Regions from separate parts of the Acidovorax sacchari genome, predicted to be linked through region 2. Evidence: predicted binding sites of a transcription regulator. Region 2 holds the regulator's gene; the other holds the start of a gene.
The links. The regulator FNR, encoded in region 2, switches genes on or off when oxygen is low (the NO sensors DNR and NnrR bind a similar motif). The targets are predictions, from matches to a motif close to TTGATNNNNATCAA.
Positions count from the first base shown of each region.

Region 1: a site for FNR is predicted at 2,659-2,672, ahead of ACGHC0_RS20330 (CZB domain-containing protein). Genes of this name have one in related genera too.

Region 1 covers NZ_AP035783.1:4,595,531-4,601,720, reverse strand. The annotation lists gene ACGHC0_RS20345 (5'-nucleotidase) at 1-143, opposite strand, end outside; gene gspF (type II secretion system inner membrane protein GspF) at 151-1,386, opposite strand; gene ACGHC0_RS20335 (LLM class flavin-dependent oxidoreductase) at 1,493-2,557, opposite strand; gene ACGHC0_RS20330 (CZB domain-containing protein) at 2,740-3,237, shown strand; gene ACGHC0_RS20325 (PstS family phosphate ABC transporter substrate-binding protein) at 3,241-4,278, opposite strand; gene ACGHC0_RS20320 (PstS family phosphate ABC transporter substrate-binding protein) at 4,275-5,327, opposite strand; gene ACGHC0_RS20315 (TonB-dependent siderophore receptor) at 5,324-6,190, opposite strand, start outside.
Region 2 covers NZ_AP035783.1:1,830,723-1,836,912, forward strand. The annotation lists gene ccoG (cytochrome c oxidase accessory protein CcoG) at 1-704, shown strand, start outside; gene ACGHC0_RS08240 (FixH family protein) at 799-1,083, shown strand; gene ACGHC0_RS08245 (hypothetical protein) at 1,168-1,455, shown strand; gene fnr (fumarate/nitrate reduction transcriptional regulator Fnr) at 1,757-2,476, opposite strand; gene hemN (oxygen-independent coproporphyrinogen III oxidase) at 2,694-4,076, shown strand; gene ACGHC0_RS08260 (sulfite exporter TauE/SafE family protein) at 4,105-4,890, shown strand; gene ACGHC0_RS08265 (HD-GYP domain-containing protein) at 4,942-6,190, shown strand, end outside.

The DNA.
Region 1 (6,190 bases), 2.8 Mb from region 2:
GCGGGCTGCTGTACCAGCTCCAGCTGGCGGCGCATGTAGGCGGCCTCGTCGCCGGCCTCGAACAGGCGGTTCTCTTCCTCGAAATCGAACAGCGCCCGGGAGGAGATGGCGACGACGAGCTTGTCGTCCAGGGTCAGGGCCATGGCAGGGCTACTTCACGAACTGGTTGAGCTGGATGATGGGCATGAGCACCGCCAGCACGATGAGCATCACGATCACGCCCATCGCCACGATGAGCAGGGGCTCCAGGATGGTGGCCAGCTGCATCGCGCGGCGCTGCACCTCGGCCGACAGCTGCGCGGCCGCGCGCTGCAGCATCAGCGGCAATTGCCCCGTCTGCTCGCCCAGGCGCGCGAACATCGACACCAGGCCGGGGAACCGCTTTTTCTGCGCCAGCGCGGAGGCCAGTGGCGCGCCCTCGCGCACCAGCACCAGCGCGTCGAGTGCGTCCGCGCGCATGGCGGTGTTGCCCAGCGTCTCGGCGGCGGCCTGCAGGGCCTTCAGGATGGGCACGCCCGCGCCGGCCAGCATCGACAGCGTGCCCGTGAAACGGGCCGCGTTGTAGCCGCGCGAGAGCCGGCCCACCACGGGCAGGCCCAGCCAGGCGGCATCGAAGCGTTCGCGCACGCGGGGCTGCGCCAGTGCGGAGCGGGCGGCCAGCGCCAGCACCACCAGCACCCCCAGGGCCGCCCAGCCGTAGCTGCGCACGGCGTCGGAGAAGGCCATCATCGCCACCGTGAGGAAGGGCAGGGCGCGCTTGCTGCCCGCGAACACCGCGGCCACCTGCGGCACCACGTAGCCCACGAGGAACAGCACGATCACGATCGCGATCACCGTCACGATCGCCGGATAGAGGGACGCGCCGATGAGCTTGGCCTTGAGCGCCTGCCGCTCTTCGAGGTCGTCCGCCAGGCGCTCCAGCACCAGGCCCAGGTGGCCGCTGGATTCGCCGGCACCGATCACCGCGCAATAGATGGACGAGAACTCGCGCGGGTGCGCCGTGAGCGCCCGCGCGAAGGTGGAGCCGGCATTCACCTCGGCCCGCAGCGTGGCCACCAGGTGGCGCTGCCGGTCGTCATCCGACTCGTCGGCCAGCGCCGTGAGCGCCCGCTCCAGCGGCAGCCCCGAAGACACCAGCCCCGCGAGCTGGCGCGTCCACACCGCCAGGCCCGTGGCGCCGAACACCGGCCGCGTGAACAGCCGCTGCCCGAGCGAGACGCTGCCATCCCCGCCCGCGCCCTGGCCGGTGCCGAGCGCCTCCACGGCCAGCGGCACCAGCGCCTGGGCGCGCAGCAGGCTGCGCGCCGCCTTGGCGTTGTCGGCTTCGAGGGTGCCTTTGCGGGTCTGCCCCTGGGCATCGAGGGCTTCGAAAGAAAACGCGGGCATGCGGGCAGGAAGTTCGGGGAGGGCGGTCGGACCGGAAACGGGGCGCCAGCGGCGCGACGGACGGAGATGGTAGCCGCTGCCGGCGACGGGACCGTGCCCCGGTGTGTCAGGCCGTGTGCGCGGCCTCCACCGCGGCGTTCGCCTGCGCGGCGATCTCCAGCGAGCGCAGCCGCAGCGCCGGGTCGTACACATCGCTCACCAGCATGAACTCGTCGGCGAGCGTCTCCCCGGCCAGCGCCCGCAGGCCGGCCTGCACCGTCTCCGGCCCGCCGACCACGCCCGCCGCCAGGAAGTCGCCGATCGCCGCGCGCTCCTGCGGCGACAGCAGTGCCGCGTAATCCCGCACCGGCGGCTGCAGCAGGCCGCGCCGCCCCGTCAGGATGCCCAGCACCCGCTGGTAGGTGCTGCTGGCGAGGTAGTCGGCCTCCTCGTCGGTATCGGCCGCGATCACCGGCACGCCGATCGCCACGTAGGGCTTCTCCAGCGTGGCGGAGGGGCGGAACAGCCGGCGGTACAGGTCCAGTGCCTGGTGTAGCAGCCGCGGCGCGAAATGCGAGGCGAAGGCATAGGGCAGGCCCCGCTCGGCCGCGAGCTGCGCAGAGAACAGGCTGGAGCCCAGCAGCCAGATGGGCACCTGCGTGCCCGCGCCCGGCACGGCCGTGATGCGCTGTCCTGGCTGGGCGGGGCCGAGCAGGCGCTGCAGCTCGGCCACGTCGCGCGGGAAGTCTTCCTCGGTCTCGACACGGTCGCGGCGCAGCGCACGCATCGTGGGCCCGTCGGTGCCGGGCGCGCGGCCCAGGCCCAGGTCGATGCGGCCCGGGTACAGCTCGGCCAGCGTGCCGAACGCCTCGGCCACCACCAGCGGCGCATGGTTGGGCAGCATGATGCCGCCCGAGCCCACGCGGATCGAGCGCGTGCCGCCCGCGATGTGGCCCACCAGCACCGCCGTGGCGGAGCTGGCGATGCCCGGCATGTTGTGGTGCTCCGCCAGCCAGTAGCGCCGGAACCCCAGCGATTCCGCATGCTGCGCGGTGCGCAGCGCCAGGGCCAGAGCATCGGCCACGTTGCCGCCCTCGCGCACCGCCACCAGGTCCAGCATGGAGAGCGCGGGGCGATGGCCGCCCCCGGGAGCAATGGAAGACGGGGCCGTGGAGGAAGGGGTGGAGGGCATCGTGGTCGTCATGCGGACCATTGTGCGGCGCACCCCAAAACCGCTGTGGCCATGCGGGCAACCGGGGCACCGATGGCAAATCGATTGCTTAAATTTATCGTTTAAGGCAAATCAATTATTTCAAATAAAATACCCCCTTCGCTCCTTCCTTCTTCCTCCGTTCCGATCGCGCTCACGCCACCATGGGATTCTTCAGCCGACTGTTCCCGCCCCGGGCCGACGGCCGTCCCGTGCCCGATGACTGGACCTCGCTGCCCGACAGCCAGGCCAGCGAACTGGTGCTGATGGGCGACGAGGCCGCCAAGCTGCTGGCCGAGATCGACATCGACGCCGCCATCGCCGCCCAGGAGCGCTGGGTGCCCTGGCTGGAGCTGGTGCTGCTGCGCGGCGCACACGACGAACGCCTGCGCCCCGAGGCCATCCGCGACGACACCCGTTCCGAGCTCGGCCAATGGCTGCGCGGCCCCGGCCGCATCGCCCTGGGGCATTTGCCGGCCTTCGACATGATGGCCCGCCGCCACCGCTACTTCCACCAGCAGGCCGCCGACGTGGTGCTGCACGCCGAAGCCGGCGATGAGCGCCAGGCCCGGCAGGCCTTCAAGAGCTGCCACCATGCCTCGCGGCAGGTGGTGATGCTGCTGCAGGAGTTGAAGCGCGGCCTGGCCCGGGCGGCGCGCTAGCGGTCAGCGGCCCAGCGCTTCGAGCTTCTGCCGCTCCCGTCGCAGATCCTCGGGGCTCAGGGGAACGTAGCCTTCCTCCGATGCCGTCTGTGCGGCGACCAGTGCCTGGCCTTCGTCCGACAGCGAAAGCCGGAGGTATTCGAGCACCAGCGGCTCCAGCGGCCGGCCGGGTGCCTTGTTGACGTAGAACTGCACCGGCGCCGAGAACGGGTAGAGTCCGCGCCGCACGTCGTCCAGCGCAGGCGTGTGGAAAGCGGTGCCCGGCTCGGAGGCGAGGGGCAGCACGCGCACGTTGCCGGATACCGCGGCGGCATTCATCCACCCCACCAGCGCCATGCCGTAGGGATCGGCCGCGACCGCGCGGACCAATGCCTCGCGGGACGACAGGGCTTCATAGCGCGGGCTGAACGGCCGCCCGCCGAAGTACCGCATCCGCATGCCGGTGGCGAACCCTCCGTCGTCGCGCAGTCCATAGAGGTGGATGCGGCGTTCGGCCCAGGCGCCGCCCAGGCCCAGCTGCCCCCAGGTGCTGAGATTTCCCGCCGCCGCACCTTCGGTGAAGATGCGCGCGACGTCCTGCACCGCCAGGCCCGCCAGCGGGTTCGCGGTGTTCACATAGACCGCCGGCGGTGTCTTGGCCGGCGGGCGGGGGCCGTGCCCGTTGTAGCCGATGCGCACGGCCGTGGGCTCGTAGCCGAACACCTGCACGAAGGCGCTGCGGTCCGCCGGCCACAGGTCGCGGGTCATCGGCGCCACCATCGTGGCACCGGCCGTCAATGCCGGCATGCCGGTGGAAGAGCCTTCCATGCGCGTGGTGAACCGCAGGTCCGGATGGTGCCGCACGAACAGGGCATTCAGCGAAGTCACCAGTTCATCCATGCCATCGTTGCCGACGATGGCGATGCTGCCGTCGCGCTGCAGGTAGCTCGCGCCTGGCGCTGGGGCGAGGGCGCGCGGCGTATCGGTTTGCTGCGCAGCACAGGCGCAGGAGGCCGCCACGGCCATGCCGGCCAGGAGGCGGCGAATGCGTGCGGCGGTCATGCGGTGGACTCCAGCTTCGCGCGTTCCCGGGCCGCGTCGGCTTCGGACAGCGGCAGGTAGCCGCGGGGCTGGGACGCCACGATCTGCTGGCCTTCGCGCGACAGCACCAGCCGCAGGTATTCGCGCACCACCGGATCGATGGGCCGGCCCTTCTGCTGCCGTACATAGAAAAAAAGCGGCCGGCCCAGCCCGTAGCGCCCGCTGGCCACTTCGGCCGCCGTGCCTGTCGTGGCCGCTCCGTCGGGGCCGATCAGTGCGAGCTGCTTCACCTGCGCATCCTCCCGGCCGATGGCGGCGACAGCGATGCCGGCGGGATCGGACCCCAGCCGCCGCAGCAGCTCGCCGGTGCCGCCATGGAATTCGTGGCGCGGATTGAGCGGCAGCCGCTGCAGTTGCCGCGCCTGCAGGTAGTTCCCGAAGCCCGTGTATTCCGGCGTCCCGTAAGGGTGGATCGTGCGCCCGGCCCACTCCCCGCCGAGGCCGAGCTGCCCCCAGTGCGAGTAGTCGCCACCGGCATTGCCCACGGCGAACACGCGCGCCATCTGCTCCAGCGAGATGCCTGTGAGCGGATTGCTGCGGTGCACATACACCGCCAGCGACGTCGCCAGATGCTGCGAGGTGTCGTCGGACGTATGTGCCACGCGGATCTCCAGCGGATCGGTGCCCACGATCTTGCGATACGGCACCCGTTCGACGGGGTTGATTTCCCGGCCCATGGCGCCGAACAGCGTCTTGTCGAACATCAGCAGCGGCACCGCGCTGGTGGTGCCTCTGGATTCGAACACGAAGCGCGTGCCGGGATGTGTGCGTGCATAGAGTGCGTTGAAGCGGCGCACGATGAACTCGACGTGCTCGGCGCCGCCGATGCGGATCGCGCCGTCCGGCGTCATCCATCCGGCCTCTGCGCCTGGCTGCGCCGGCTCGGGCACATAGGGCTGCAGCGCCGCGTCGAGCACCCGGTCCGTGGAGCCGGCCGCGTCCGCGCGCAGGCAGGCCAGGCCGCCGGCAGCCAGCAGCAGCGAGCGGCGTGCCAGGCGGTGGCCGGTCACAGGTCCACCTTGACGGTGGCCTTGACCGTGCGCGGTGCGCCGGTGGCCAGGCGGGTGCCGGCCGCGGCCCAGTACTGCTTGCCCCCAGCGTTCTCCACGTTCAGCTGCAGCAGCGTGCGCTTGCCGAGCAGCGAGGTGGCATAGCCCACGCCGGCGGTATAGATCGTGTAGCCGCCCAGGAAGGCCTGGTTCAGGTCGTTGACCGGGCGGCGTCCCGTGAAGTAAGCGCCCCCGTTCACGTTCAGGCCGGGCACCGCGGCGATGTCGTAGGACAGGAAGGCGCTGGCCGTCTTCTTCGCCGTGTTCTCCGGCAGCTTGCCGTCGTAGGCCGGGCCGATGTCCTCGAACTTCGCATCGATCAGCTGCGCCGAGACCTGCCATGCGAGCTGGCGCGTCAGCCGGCCCTGGGCGGAGGCTTCGATGCCCTGGTACCTCTGCCGGCCGTCCGCGGTGAAGATGTTGCTGGTGTTGGTGTAGTAGCCCGGGCGGTCGATGTCGAACACCGCGGTGGACAGCAGCGTCCCGCCGACGCTCCAGCGCAGTCCCAGTTCCTTCTGCTTGCTCACGCCGGGGGGCAGGCGGGTGTTGACGTTGGCCGAGCCGGTAGGGGCCGTCTCGCCTTCTTCCAGGCCCTGCGAATACGACCCGTACACCGAGAGATCCGGGCTGAACTTGTGGATCACCGCCGCCATCGGGCTGGTCTTGGTGGCCGCGTAGTTGAGCGCGCCCTGGTTGCTGCCGTAGTCGGTGTAGCGCACGCCGGCGATCACCTGCCACCGCGGCGACAGCTCGATGCGGTCCACCGCATAGATGCCCTTTTCTTCCGTCTCGTAGCCGGGCGTGGTCGGCGCGGTGGGCGCCGC
Region 2 (6,190 bases):
TCGTCACGTACGACGAAGTGCGCGGCGAGCCGCGCGGCCCGCGCAACAAGTCGGTGGACCACCGCGCCAGGGGCCTGGGGGATTGCATCGACTGCACGCTGTGCGTGCAGGTCTGCCCCGTGGGCATCGACATCCGCAACGGCCTGCAGTACGAATGCATCGGCTGCGGCCTGTGCGTGGATGCGTGCAACACCGTGATGGACAAGATGAAGTACCCGCGCGGGCTGATCCGCTACTCCACGCAGAACGGTGTGGCGAACCGCTGGACGCAGTCGCAGATGCTGCGCCGCGTGCTGCGGCCGCGCGTGCTCATCTACACGGCCGTGCTGGTGGCGCTCAGCGTCGGCATGCTCACGAGCCTGGCGCTGCGCACGCCGCTCAAGGTGGACGTGGTGCGCGACCGCGCGGCGCTCTCGCGCATCGTGGCGGGCGGGCGGCTGGAGAACGTGTACAGCCTGCAGATCATGAATGCCACCGAGGCGCCCCAGCGCTACCGCATCGCGGCGTCCGGACTGGAAGGGCTGGCTGTCGCTTCGGAGGCCGAGGTGGAGATCGGCGCCGCGCAATCGCGCTGGGTGGCGGTGCGGCTGCAGATTCCGTACGGCTCGGCCGCGCCGGGCTCGCACCCGGTGGCCTTCGAGGTGCAGGCCCTGGAGACGAAGGCCCACGTGAAGGAGAAATCCATCTTCCTCGTGCCGCGCTGAAGCGGCGAGGACGGTTGGTGTTATTCAGTATGGCAGGCCCCTGCCACCCTGTGGTGTGATGGGGCCGAGGTGACGAAGGAAGGAGTTCGAGATGATGGCGAACAAGACGACATCGGCCGCCGCGGCGGCCCAGCCCTGGTGGAAGTTCGGCCACGTGTGGATGGTGATCGCCGGGCCCGCGATCGTGGTGGTCGCCGGCACGGCGACGGCATGGCTCGCCGTGCGGCAGCCCGATCCGGTGGTGGCGGAAGACTATTACCGCCAGGGCATCGAGATCAACCGCACGCTGGAGCGCGAGCGCGCGCGCTCCTCCGCGATGGAGCCGGCGATGAAGGCGCGCAACCACGCGGCCACGCCGGCCGAAGACCAGCCCCGCTGATCCGGCCGCCCCGCCTGGCGGGCCCCCGGGCCCGACGTGTTCCGTTCGTTTTCGACACCGATGACTGCAAAGGAGGAGATCGCGATGAGAACCCAACGCTGGATGTGGATCGCCTGGCCCGCCTTCCTGGTGGCCGGACTGATCGAGATGGTGGTATTCGCCTTCGTGGACCCTGCCGCACTGCACTGGTCCGACCAACCCCTCGCCCTCTCGCGCGAGGGCGTTTATACGGTGGCGTTCTTCGTGTTCTGGGCGCTGTGCATGCTCTCCAGCGCCCTCACCACGCTGCTGTCCATGTCGCCCTTCGAACTCAACCGCTGCCCCGTTCCCGCGGGAGAGCGCCCGATGGAGTGCGGCAAGTTTTCGCAGTGAAGGTTGGGTACTGTCGGCAGATGTGAGGGCTCGCCAATCGGGATGATGTCCCGCATGCAACCAGGCAACCAGAGTCTGCCAGGTCAGGCAGGTCAGGCAGGGGCCCAACATTTGTCGCAGAGCGTTGGCGCAGCGAAAGGCCGACGGACACGCACGGCCTCACCCATCAGAAGGCCGCGGAGCAGGCCAGGCCAGCAGACGCCGTGGAACGGGCTTCGCCCGGCCACCGGCGTCGTCCCCCTTCCCGCCGTGCGCCGCACGGCGAGAGAAGGGGGAAGGCGCGCAGCGCCTCAGGGGGATGTCAGTTACATGCCTGGCTGTTCACGATCCGCTTCAGCGCATCCGGCTCGACGATGCGCACGTGCCGCTGCTTGACCTCGACGATGCCTTCCTCGACGAATTTCGAGAACGTGCGGCTCACGGTCTCCAGCTTGAGGCCCAGGTAGCTGCCGATCTCCTCGCGGGTCATGCGCAGCACCAGTTCGGACTGCGAGAAGCCCCGCGCATGCAGGCGCTGCACGAGGTTGAGCAGGAAGGCCGCGAGGCGCTCCTCGGCGCGCATGCTGCCCAGCAGCAGCATCACGCCGTGCTCGCGCACGATCTCGCGGCTCATGATCTTGTGGACATGGTGCTGCAGGGCCGTGACCTCGCGCGACAGCTCCTCGATGCGCTCGAAGGGCATGACGCACACCTCGGCGTCCTCCAGCGCCACGGCGTCGCAGGTGTGGTGGTCGCTGACGATGCCGTCGAGCCCGATGATCTCGCCGGCCATCTGGAAGCCCGTCACCTGGTCGCGTCCGTCCTCGGTGGCCACGCAGGTCTTGAAGAAGCCCGTGCGGATGGCGAAGAGCGACGTGAAGGCCTCGCCGTTGCGGAACAGCGTGCCGCCGCGCTTGACCTTGCGGCGCGTGGCGACGATGTCATCGATGCGCTGCAGCTGCTGCTCGTTCAGGCCCAGCGGCATGCAGAGCTCGCGCAGGTTGCAGTTCGAGCAGGCGACCTTGATGGTGTGCGGATTCATGGATGAGCAGCCTTCCCTTCTGTGTTCTATCTCGCTGTGCATGCAGGCCGGCCACGGTGCGGACGCATGGCAGGAGCGCAGGCGTGCAAAAAAGAATGTGGCGGGCGACTGTGATGCGTCAATTGTCGCAGCGACGCGCGTCCAAATGCTTGACCGGCGTCAAGGACACGGGCGCGGGACATGGGGCACATTGTGAATTGATAAGGAATTCCGCACCATGAACGCTGTGACTCCCGAGCTTCTGCGCCGATTCGACGTGCCGGGCCCCCGCTATACCTCGTACCCGACCGCGGACCGGTTCGTGGAGGCCTTCGGCGCCGACGAGTACGTGCTGGCGCTGCAGCAGCGCCGCCTCGGCTCGGCCGCCAAGGCCGTGCCTCTTTCGCTGTACGTGCACATCCCGTTCTGCGAATCGCTGTGCTACTACTGCGCGTGCAACAAGATCATCACGCGCCACCCCGAGCGCGCCGACGTGTACCTGCGCTACCTCAGCCGCGAGATCGACCTGCACATGGCGCACTGCGCGCCCGGCCATGCGGTGAGCCAGCTGCACATCGGCGGCGGCAGCCCCACCTTCCTCGGCGACGAGGCGCTGCAGGAACTGATGAACATGCTGCGCCGCAGCTTCACGCTCGTGCCCGGGGGCGAGTATTCCATCGAGGTCGATCCCCGCACGGTGGATGCCGGGCGGCTCGCACGGCTGGCGGAACTGGGCTTCAACCGGCTGAGCTTCGGTGTGCAGGATTTCGACCCGGCCGTGCAGAAGGCGGTGCACCGTGTGCAGCCGGCCGAGCAGGTGTTCGCGCTGGTGCAGGAGGCGCGCCGGATCGGCTTCGAATCCGTCAACGTGGACCTGATCTACGGACTGCCGCGGCAGACCCCCGAATCGTTCGACCGCACGCTGGCCCAGGTGTGCGAGCTGCGGCCCGACCGCATCGCGCTCTATGCCTACGCCCACCTGCCGGAGCGCTTCAAGCCGCAGCGGCGCATCGTGTCGGCCGAGCTGCCGATGGCGTCCGCCAAGGTGTCGATGCTGTCGCGCTCGCTCAACGCCTTCCAGGACGCGGGCTATGTGTACGTGGGCATGGACCACTTCGCGCTGCCGGGCGACGCCCTGGCCGTGGCGAAGCGGCAGGGCCGGCTGCACCGCAACTTCCAGGGCTACAGCACCCAGCCCGACTGCGACCTGATCGCGCTGGGCGTCTCCGCCATCGGCCGCATCGGCGCCACGTACAGCCAGAACGCCAAGACCCTGGACGAGTACTACGATCTCATCAACCAGGGCCGGCTGCCGGTGGTGCGCGGCCTCGCGCTGACGCGTGACGACCTCGTGCGCCGCTCCGTCATCATGGCCCTCATGTGCCAGGGCGAGGTGCTGTTCGAGCCGATGGAGCAGTCGTGGCTGATCGATTTCCGGCGGTACTTCGCGGCGGAGCTCGAGGCGCTCGAAGGCATGGCCGGCGACGGCCTCGTCACGGTGGGCGAGGACGGCATCACCGTGACGGAGATGGGCTGGTTCTTCGTGCGCGGCGTGGCCATGGTGTTCGACCGCTACCTGCAGGCGGACCGCAACCGCGCGCGGTTCTCCCGGATCATCTGAACGTCCTCTTCTTCCCGCAGGAGACGCCATGCCCGATGCACTGATCTGGACGGCCTTCGCCATGGGGCTGGCGGGCGGGCCGCACTGCCTGGCGATGTGCGCGGCTCCCTGCGCCGTGATCGTGGGCGGCGCGCAGCAGGGCAACGGAGTGCCCGCGCAGGCGCCGCTGCGCCGGTACGGCTCCGTGCCTGCCACGGCGGGGGCGCCCGCCGCCTGCGCCGCGCCGGCGGCGACCGGCCTGCTTCGCGGCGGCATGGCGCGCACCGCGGTTTTCCACGTGGCCCGGATGGCCGGCTACGGGCTGGCCGGCGCCGCCGCGGCGCTGGCCATGGACCGCCTGGCCTGGCTCACGCAGCAGTCCGCGGCCCTGCGGCCGGCATGGACGCTGCTGCACGTGGGCATGCTGGCCTGGGGCCTCCTGATGGCCCTGCAGGCGCGCCAGCCGCTCTGGGTGGAGCGCGCAGGCCGCGCGGTCTGGGCCCGTGTCGGCCCGGGCGTGCGCGCTCCGGGCGGGCTGGCGGTGGCGGGGCTGGCGTGGGCCCTGATGCCGTGCGGGCTGCTGTATTCGGCCCTGCTCGTGGCGGCGCTGGCCGGCAGTCCGGCGCAGGGGGCTGCCGCGATGGCCGCGTTCGGCGGTGGAGGCGCACTCTGGCTGCTGGGCGGCGCCTGGGCCTGGCGTCGCCTCCGCTCCCGGGTGGACGCGGCGCGCGCCACCTGGGGAGCGAGGCTCGCCGGCCTGCTGCTGGCGGCCGTGGCCGCCTGGGCGCTCTGGATGGACGTGGGACGCCAGGCGCTGGAGCCCTGGTGTCGCTGAAGCGGTACATTTCTTTCGCATCAGGAAACAGCTACTCACGAACTGGTGATAATGGTTTCGAATGAGAGGCGTTACGCGCCTCTCTCATTTCGTGACCTCCCCGTGAACTCCTCCCTCCTCATCGACGTCGCCCTGTTGCGCGTCGGCATGTACATCCAGTTGGAGCTGGGATGGATGAACCATCCCTTTCCGGTAAGCAGCTTCCGGATTGCATCCGGGGACCAGATCGCCACCCTGCAATCCCTGGGGCTGGAGCAGGTGCGCTGGGTGCCTGCGCGCAGCGATGCCGCGGTGCGCGCGGCGATGGAGGCGCCGGCATCCGCTGCGCAGGGTTCTGCGGAGCCGGCCCCGGTGCCCGGAGCCGGCTCCGGCACCCCGGCCGCCGAGCCGGCGGGCACGCTCCATGCGCGCCTGGAGTCCCAGCGCCGGGCCCTGGCCCGCTGCGACGAGCAGTTCGCGCGGGCCACCCGGGTGTACGAGCGCCTGGCCCTGCACGTGGAGCAGGATCCGGCCGAGGCGCGCAAGGCCACCGAGTCCCTGGTCCGCGGCTGCGTGGACGAACTCATGGCCCACGGCGATTCCGCGGTCCGCCTGCTGTCCGAGCGGGCCGGCACGCGCGCCGCGCTGCATTCCGTCAACGTGGCGGTGCTGTCCCTGCTGCTGGGCAAGTCGCTGGGAATGCGCGGGGAAGACCTGGGTGACCTGGGCATCGCGGCACTGCTGCACGACCTGGGCAAGATCTCCCTGCCGCCGCACGTCGCGCAGCCCAGCGCCGCGCTGGGCCCGGCCGACCAGGCCCTCTACGAGGCGCACGTGGGCGAATCCGTCGTATTGGCGCAGCGCATGGGCCTGGGCCGGGCGGTGGTCTCGGCCATCGCCCAGCACCACGAACGGGCCGATGGCGGCGGTTTTCCGCTCGGACTGCGCGGGGCCGACCTGGGCCGGGCGGGGCAGGTGCTCGCGCTGGTGAACCACTACGACCGGCTGTGCAATCCGCTGCGCGGCGCGGCCCCGCTGACGCCGCACGAGGCGCTGTCCGTCCTGTTCGCCCAGCACAAGTCCCGTTTCGACGCGCAGGTGCTGCAGTGCTTCATCCGCCTGATGGGCGTGTACCCCGCAGGGTCGATCGTGCAGCTCACCAATGAACGCTATGCCATCGTGGTGGCGGTGGACTCGGCCCGGCCGCTGCGGCCGCAGGTCATCGTGCACGACGGCAGCGTGCCGCGCGACGAGGCGCTGGTGCTCGACCTGGAGCGCTCGCCGGACCTGGGCATCCGCCGCAGCCTGCGCCCTGCGCAGC